Regions from separate parts of the Paenibacillus sp. BR1-192 genome, predicted to be linked through region 1. Evidence: a T-box and tRNA genes for the amino acid it is inferred to sense, from the RefSeq annotation. Region 1 holds a T-box; the other holds one or more tRNA genes.
The links. A T-box is a leader RNA that pairs with one kind of tRNA and senses whether it is charged. The one in region 1 lies ahead of leuS (leucine--tRNA ligase), so its partner is inferred to be a tRNA-Leu.

Region 1 (4,424 bases):
AAGCGCCGGGCACGAATCGGTATGAAGTGACGGGAGACCGCGGTAAAATCGTCATCGAGGACGGCAAGCTTACCTTCTGGCGTCTCCGGGTGCCTGAACCGGAGTTCAATCAGCAGTATACCGGGGGCTTCGGCGAACCGGAATGCTGGAAATGCGAGGTGCCGATTTCGGGGGACAATCCGCAGCATAACGGCATCATCCAGAACTTTGCGGACGCCATTTTGCACGGAACGCCATTGATTGCGCCGGGCGAAGAGGGAATCCACGGATTGACCCTGTCCAATGCCATGCATTTGTCCACCTGGACCGACAATTGGGTCGACCTGCCGTTGGACGAAGATCTGTATTACGAGATGCTGCAAGAACGGATAGCGAATTCGTCCACCCGGAAAACGGTCAAGGAGATCGGGCCGGTGGATATGAGCAAGACGTTTGGCGCTTATTAAATTACAATCGGGGAGGCTCTTGGTATGGACCGCAGCAATGGAATGCTCTATGCGCCGGTGGGCAAGGCCCAGCCGGTGTGCAAGCCCGGAGAATTTATTTTTGCAGCCATGTCGCTGGAGCATGGCCATATATACGGCATGTGCAACGGCTTGATTGAGGCCGGGGCGACGCTGAAGTGGGTGTATGACTCAGACCCCGCCAAGGTTGCTGCTTTTTGCAAGGCATACCCGGAGGTTGCCGTGGCTTCCTCCGAGGCCCAGGTGCTGGAAGATACCGAAGTTCATCTGGTGGCGGCTGCCGCCATTCCTTCGGAGAGATGCGAGCTTGGCCTGAAGGTCATGTCGCACGGCAAGGATTATTTCACGGATAAAACGCCGTTCACCACGCTGGAGCAGGTGAACGCTGCACGCGCGAAAGCCGCGGAGACGGGCAAGAAATACATGGTCTATTACAGTGAACGGCTGCATGTGGAGAGTGCCGTCCATGCCGGGAAGCTGATTCAGGACGGGGCGATCGGGCGAGTGGTGCAAGTGATGGGAACCGGACCGCACCGTTTGAATGCGTCCTCCCGCCCGGACTGGTTTTTCCGTCATCAACAGTACGGGGGCATCCTGTGTGACATCGGCTCCCACCAGATCGAACAATTTTTGTTTTATGCGGGATGCCGCGATGCCAAGGTGCTCGGCAGCAAGGTGGGCAATTATGCGAATCCGGAATACCCCGAGCTGGAGGATTTCGGAGATGCAACGCTGGTGGGAGACAATGGAGCCACCAATTATTTCCGCGTCGATTGGCTGACGCCCGGAGGACTTGGCACTTGGGGAGATGGCAGAACCTTTATTCTGGGAACGGAAGGATACATCGAGCTTCGCAAATACATCGATATCGCAAGGCATCCGCAGGGGGATCATCTGTACTTGGTTAACGGTGAAGGAGAGTTTCATATGGAACTCCAGGGGAAAGTGGGCTATCCGTTTTTCGGGGAGCTTATCCTGGACTGCCTGGAACGCACGGAACATGCCATGTCCCAGGAGCATGCCTTCAAGGCCGGAGAATTGTGCGTGATTGCCCAAAATGAAGCCGTGCGTATTCCCTAAAATCATTTATAATAGAGAAAACCCCGTTACGTTGAGGGTTGGGGGTTAGACGACTCCAAAATCGCTAAAGGGGCGATTCTCTAAAATGACCTCATCTGTCGATATGATGCCAGGCTTTGACCGCATGCAGCTTCAAGCGCCGTTCGATCTGACCTACTACAATGAACAGCCGCTGTCGGGAGGGCGGTTTCACTCGCATGCTTTTTATGAAATTTATTATTTCCATGAGGGACGCTGCACGTATTTGATCGGCGATTCCGTGTTCACCCTGAAACCGGGGGATCTGCTCCTGATGAACGGGCTTACGCTGCACTGTCCGAACGTTGAACCCGATTCCAGATATGTCAGGAGCATTTTGCATTTTGATCCGGCCTGGGTCTGCAGGGGGCTTTCGGAGACGGCCAAATCGATATTGCTGGACCCCTTCGAAACGCTGCGGAATCATCGCATGACGCTGACGGGGGAGAACCGGGAAGAATTCGAAGGGATGCTGGCCGATATACACCGCCTGTCGTCCTCCACGGCCGGCTTTCGCCAGGAGCGGATGACCCTTCGAATCCAGGAGATGATGTACGTCATCGCCGATTGGTGCCAGGCCGCCGTGCAGGATCACGACTCGATCTCGGAGAAGGAGCGGCATGTCCAGCATGTCGTCTCGTTTGTCGAGGAAAATTATATGCTGGATTTGACGCTGGAGGGAATCGCCCGCGACATGCATATCACGAAACACTACTTATCCTCCTTATTCAAGGAAGTGACCGGAACGACGGTGTTCAAATATGTGTATCACCGGCGGATCAACCAGGCCAAAATCATGCTTAGGCTCCACCCCCATCTGAGCATAACGGAGATCAGCCAGGCGTCCGGTTTCAAGCATTTGGCCCATTTCAGCCGGATGTTCAAGGCCATGGTCGGGACCACGCCGGAACATTACCGCAGAAGCGGAGAAGAGCTTTCGTTGACTTGACCGCGCTTTTTGGGTATAATAGCCACATTAAAACGGTAATATGAACGCGATGATGAGGATCAATCGTTCCAATTTCGATCATGCAGAGAGCCGGTGTCTGGTGAAAACCGGTTGACGATAGGGATGAACTCGCCTCGGAGCAATGGTGTTAACCCGGCCGTCGGAGGGCTGTATTCCGGCAGAATCGGCCGACGAAGCATCGTCGTCTTATCCGCGATAAGGATGCAAAGGGAGCGAAAGGCAAAGCATGCCTTTGGCTAACTAGGGTGGTACCACGGGAATCTAACCTCTCGTCCCTAGCGATCAACGCTATGGATGATGAGGTTTTTTTGTTTTTTTGGGCAATGGCGCAGGCCTTGCCTCTCGACTGTGAAGGAGGAGCAATGAAGTATGACGGACAATCAACCAACCGGCCACGGCTACCAGCCGCAGGCCATCGAACCGAAGTGGCAGCAATACTGGGATGAGAACAAAACCTTTAAAACGGAAGATTTCTCGTCCAAACCGAAATTTTACGCGCTGGATATGTTTCCGTACCCATCGGGCGCAGGCCTGCACGTAGGTCACCCGGAGGGATACACGGCAACGGACATCGTGTCCCGCTACAAGCGGATGCGCGGATACAACGTGCTTCATCCGATGGGATGGGACGCCTTCGGCCTGCCGGCAGAGCAGTATGCGATGGACACGGGCAAACATCCTCGGGAGTTCACCGTGCAGAATATCGATACGTTCCGCCGCCAGATCAAATCCCTCGGGTTCTCGTATGACTGGGACCGCGAGATCAGCACCACCGATCCGGAATATTACAAATGGACGCAGTGGATCTTTATCCAGCTCTATAAACGCGGCTTGGCCTATGTGGCCGAGGTTCCGGTGAACTGGTGCGAAGCGCTCGGCACCGTGCTGGCGAACGAGGAGGTCATCGACGGCAAGAGCGAACGCGGAGGCCATCCGGTCGTACGCAAGCCGATGCGCCAATGGATCCTGCGCATTACCGAATATGCGGATCGCCTGCTGGAGGATCTGGACGAGCTGGACTGGAGCGAAAGCTTGAAGGATATGCAGCGCAACTGGATCGGCAAATCCACGGGCGCCGAGGTCCGTTTTGACATCGAAGGGTATGATGGTCATCTGGAGGTGTTCACCACTCGTCCGGATACGCTGTTCGGGGCAAGCTACTGCGTCCTGGCACCGGAGCATGACCTCGTGGACAAAATTGCGACAGCCGATCAGCGCGAAGCGGTGAAGGCTTATCAGGATCAGGCAGCACGTAAAAGCGACCTGGAGCGGACGGATCTGGCCAAGGATAAAACCGGCGTATTCACGGGCGCGTATGCCGTCAATCCGGTAAACGGCGCCAAGGTACCGATCTGGATCGCGGATTACGTGCTTGCCGGCTACGGCACCGGTGCCATTATGGCGGTTCCGGGACATGACAGCCGGGACTGGGAGTTTGCGAAGCAATTCGGTCTTCCGATCATTGAAGTCGTTCAAGGCGGAAACGTCGAGGAGGAAGCATATACCGGCACCGGCGCGCACGTGAATTCCGGCTTCCTGAACGGGCTGGATAATGAAGAGGCTATTCAGGCGATGAATGAATGGCTGGAGAAAGAGGGCAAGGGCAAGAAGAAGGTAACCTACCGTCTGCGCGACTGGCTGTTCAGCCGTCAACGCTATTGGGGCGAGCCGATTCCGATTCTGCATCTGGAAGACGGAACGATGAAGACCGTGCCGGAAGATCAGCTTCCATTGCTTCTGCCGGATGTGGACCAGATTAAACCGTCCGGAACCGGCGAATCGCCGCTGGCCAACGTGACGGAGTGGGTGGAGACGGTTGATCCCGAAACGGGCATGAAAGCCCGCCGCGAAACCAATACGATGCCGCAATGGGCCGGCAGCTGCTGGTACTA
Region 2 (4,424 bases), 3.5 Mb from region 1:
GGAGCTTCTCCCGGTAAGCCGATATCTTGTGATGAAACGCTTCAATCCACTGCTCTGCTTCAGGCAACCTGTCCAGCATTTTGGCGAGACTGAGCAGATTGAACCGCCATCCTTCCTGCTCTCCCGGCATTTCATAGAGAGGGGCGATCTGCCGAAGCTGCTCCTTCTCCCACTCCTCGACCCCCTGCGCGCACACGATGAGCTCCGGACGTGCCGTGGCCAGCTTTTCCAGATTCGCATATTTGTTATGGTTCTGGCGGTATGCATCCAGATGGACCGGAATATCCGGGCCGAGATGGTTATAGTAATGTTGTGACCACTTCGGATGAAGCGGAGCCGCATACGGCGTGAAATCCAGCGGCATGGCGTAACCCAATAGGCTCGTTGAGCCGTACATCGCCAGTTTATTTTTCCTTGTCTTCATATAGGCGGAGGGCGAGAACCCGAAAGCTTTCTTAAATTTGCGGCTGAAATAAAATTCATCCTTATACCCCACCATATGGGCAACCTCACGCAGCAAGGAATCCGAACCCAGCATCAATTGTTTGGCCTTGTTCAAACGGACGCTCGCCAAATAATCCATCGCGCTGTGCCCATAGGCCTTCTTATATACCTCTACAAAATACTTGGGGCTCAGTTCGGAGAGATTCGCCAGCTGCTCGATCGTTAAATCTTCATCGTAATGCTCTTCGATATACTCCTTCACCCGGTCCAGCGCTTGCCGTTTATCATTCTTGGCATATGGGCTGCATTCGGCCATCATCGTGTACAACAGCTCCTGAAAATCCAGCTGAGCCCTCCACTGCTTCATGGGCTCCATGCTGTGAAAATCCTTATACATCGCCCGGCAGACGAGATTCAAGCGGTCCGGGGAGCTGATGACAAAGATGCCGTCATAGGGCATGAATGCGGCGCCGTCCACTTCATGCAACCGACCGCAGCCCGACATCCCTTCATAGAAGCCAAAATGAAGAATCGCCACCGCTGTCTGTTCCTGTTCCTCGGAACTCCAGTACTCGCCGCTCGTAATACCAAAAGTAGATCCAGCCGCGCAAAAATAAACGCACCCCTTATTCATGCGTGTCACTTGCTCTGCCTGCTGCAAACAGGTCTCTCCGCTAAGCGGGACGATCAAGGCCGGCTGCACGGCCAACTGTTGTTCCAAGGACATCCCTTGCCCATGAACAATATCCATATTCCATAAACGGGCCATGAACCCGCTGTATTCTCTTGGCTCTCCCTTGCTGGTATTCATCGATAGGTTTAACATCATTGCAGACCCCAACCTTAAATGAGAATGGTTATCATTATCATATAATTATCATACACCGTATCAAATGTCCAGTACGTTCTTCGTCTTTTCCATAATGCGCCATGATAGTCAGGCTAAAAAAGAAAGCAGCCATGTCTCCCTAAAAGGAGTCATGGCTGCTGCTATTTACAAGTGTGTCTGAAGGCGGATCTTTTGAATGAAAGAGTTTCAACCCCCTCCAACGGGAGTCTCTTCTTACATCCGCTGAATTTTCATTAATTTCCCCGTTGGCGCTGCCGGGCTCTAGCCTCGCCGCCTTTGCGGCCCGCTTCTTCACGGCTCATCTTGCCATCCCCGTTGCTGCCGCTGCCGTTTCTGGCTTCGCCGCCCTGCTGTCCAATTTCTTGGTAGAACTCGCGACCATGGGAATCCGAGGTAGCCTCGCCGCCTTTGCGGCCGATTTCCTCATAGAACTCCCTGCCATGGGAGTCGGAAGTCGCTTCGCCGCCCTTCTGGCCAATCTCTTGATAAAACTCCTTATCATGGGAGTTTGACGTGGAGTCTCCGCCTTTTTTGCCGATTTCCTGATAAAATTCTTTGTCATGGGAGCGGGACGTCGCTTCGCCGCCCTTCCGTCCGATCTCTTGGTAAAACTCTTTATCATGGTTGTTCGCTGTTGCTTCTCCACCTAAACGTCCTGCTTCTTCACGGCTCATCTTTCCATTATTGTTATTAGCCATTCTGAATCACTCCTTATAGGTATTTGGAAGTTGTTGCTCGTCCACGATATGATATTAACCTCTTGACCAGAGATGAAACACCGGTTTTGCATAAACGCGCAATGAAAAATATCTAAAATATGGATAATCTCTATGGAAATCCTGATATATAAATAAAAAAGCTCCACGCTATGCGTGAAGCTTCTTATTCAACATGGTATGCGGTAGAGAGGACTCGAACCTCCACGGGTATACACCCACTACCCCCTCAAGATAGCGTGTCTGCCATTCCACCACTACCGCATAATATAAGGGATACATCTTTTCGTGCTAAGTAAAAATGGTGAGCCATGAAGGACTCGAACCTTCGACACCCTGATTAAAAGTCAGGTGCTCTACCAACTGAGCTAATGGCTCTCGATGACAATCGTGCGGCTGCCATATAGAAAGTGGTGACCCGTAGGGGATACTCTCACTTCGTTCGAGACTGCGAAGTTTATCCTAACGATGGTTATGCTTCGACGAACCGACGGGGTTCTCATCCCGAAGTTATATAGAAAGTGGTGACCCGTAGGGGATACTCTCACTTCGTTCGAGACTGCGAAGCTTATCCTAACGATGGTTATGCTTCGACGAACCGACGGGGTTCTCATCCCGAAGTTATATAGAAAGTGGTGACCCGTAGGGGATACTCTCACTTCGTTCGAGACTGCGAAGTTTATCCTAAACGATGGTTATGCTTCGACGAACCCACGGGGTTCTCATCCCGAAGTTATATAGAAAGTGGTGACCCGTAGGGGATTCGAACCCCTGTTACCTCCGTGAAAGGGAGGTGTCTTAACCCCTTGACCAACGGGCCACTTTAACCACGTCGCCGTGACGACAAGATTGAGTATAGCACAATTTCAAAAATGCTGGCAAGCTTTTTTTTTCGCAAATTTTTAAATTTATTTACGGAGCTTATTCGGCCCATAAATCAGCCTAAAAAATCCGGTGTCAACTTCCCTTCTTGAACGCTATTTGCTTCACGCTTCACATGGTATGCATGTGCATTTTCCCTTGAGCTTACGATTCGATGCAACCGTCCGTCCATGAAATGCAATGCAACCCCATCATCAGCAGCATATCCTGCTTTTGCTTCACCTTGAAGCACGAGTTTGTAATAGGCGGGCCTTCTTTTGCTCTCACCATCATAATGCGGGCAATGACTGCCTTGTAATATACCCAAACCCTCAAGTTCGTACAAAGGCCCGTTCAACGGGTCCGTCACCCCTTGCTCAAACCAGCAAATGGAGCCAGCGCTTAACCCGGTTAAAATGACACCCTGTTCATACGCCTCTTTGAGTATCTGATCCAGGCCCCATTCCTTCCACAAGACCAGCATATTCCGGGTATTGCCCCCGCCAACATAAATGATATCCTTCTCGAGTACAAAAGATCGAAGATCGGCAAAGTTCGGCTGGAACAGCGACAGATGACTTGGAATACACGGCAGTGTCCGGAAAGCCTGATAGAAACGTTCAACATACCCATCCGCATCCCCGCTTGCCGTCGGAACAAAACACACGTCAGGCAATTCTTTCGATACTTGTGCCAAAACATAGCGATCAAGCAGCAAATTATCAGGCTCCATCGAGAAACCGCCGCCACCCATTGCAATAATCTGTTTCATCGGGCTTTATTCCCCCATTCATGGGATACTCTCCCTTCGGTCGAGACTGCGAAGTATCCCTTACGCTGATTATGCTCCGACGAACCTTATCAGGGTTCTCATCCCTATGCAAAAAAAGCTCCCGATCACTTGGTGATGGGAGCTTTCTTCGATGTCATGCTAAAGCGAAAGAGAGAGGGATACTCTCCCTTCGGTCGAGACTGCGAAGTATCCCTAACGCTGATTATGCTCCGACGAACCCTATCAGGGTTCTCATCCCTATGCAAAAAAAAGCTCCCGATCGGAGCTTTCTTCGATGTCATGCTAAAGCGAAAGAAAGAGGGATACTCTCCCTTCGGTCGAGACTGCGGAGTATCCTTAACGCTGATTATGCTCCGACGAACCCTATCAGGGTTCTCATCCCTATGCAAAAAAAGCTCCCGATCACTTGGTGATGGGAGCTTTCTTCGATGTAATGCTCAACGGAGAGAGAGGGATTCGAACCCTCGCACCGCTTACGCAGTCTAACCCCTTAGCAGAGGGTCCCCTTATAGCCACTTGGGTATCTCTCCATATGGCTCCCCGAACAGGACTCGAACCTGTGACAACTCGATTAACAGTCGAGTGCTCTACCAACTGAGCTATCAGGGAACGTGAAGTTGAATACTAATAATTTATCATGACTTCTTAGGGGAGTCAAGCTTCAGAAGCGTTAGACGCCCGCCGCACTTTCCGCACCGATACCGGGCCGGATCCATCTTCCGTTTACGCAGGTATTCCGTCCCGCAGTCGCCGCAGCGAA

Region 2: it encodes a tRNA-Leu, which carries the amino acid that the T-box ahead of leuS (leucine--tRNA ligase) is inferred to sense. The anticodon was not compared.

What each region holds. Positions count from the first base shown of each region.
Region 1 is NZ_CP120718.1:2,152,110-2,156,533, forward strand. It holds gene P0X86_RS09245 (Gfo/Idh/MocA family protein) at 1-446, shown strand, start outside; gene P0X86_RS09250 (Gfo/Idh/MocA family protein) at 471-1,544, shown strand; gene P0X86_RS09255 (AraC family transcriptional regulator) at 1,630-2,511, shown strand; T-box leader at 2,552-2,812, shown strand; gene leuS (leucine--tRNA ligase) at 2,902-4,424, shown strand, end outside.
Region 2 is NZ_CP120718.1:5,893,397-5,897,820, forward strand. It holds gene P0X86_RS26750 (AraC family transcriptional regulator) at 1-1,273, opposite strand, end outside; gene P0X86_RS26755 (KGG domain-containing protein) at 1,528-1,992, opposite strand; tRNA gene P0X86_RS26760 (tRNA-Leu) at 2,192-2,274, opposite strand; tRNA gene P0X86_RS26765 (tRNA-Lys) at 2,313-2,388, opposite strand; tRNA gene P0X86_RS26770 (tRNA-Glu) at 2,756-2,830, opposite strand; gene P0X86_RS26775 (Type 1 glutamine amidotransferase-like domain-containing protein) at 2,948-3,643, opposite strand; tRNA gene P0X86_RS26780 (tRNA-Ser) at 4,106-4,194, opposite strand; tRNA gene P0X86_RS26785 (tRNA-Asn) at 4,198-4,273, opposite strand; gene P0X86_RS26790 (SprT family protein) at 4,300-4,424, opposite strand, start outside.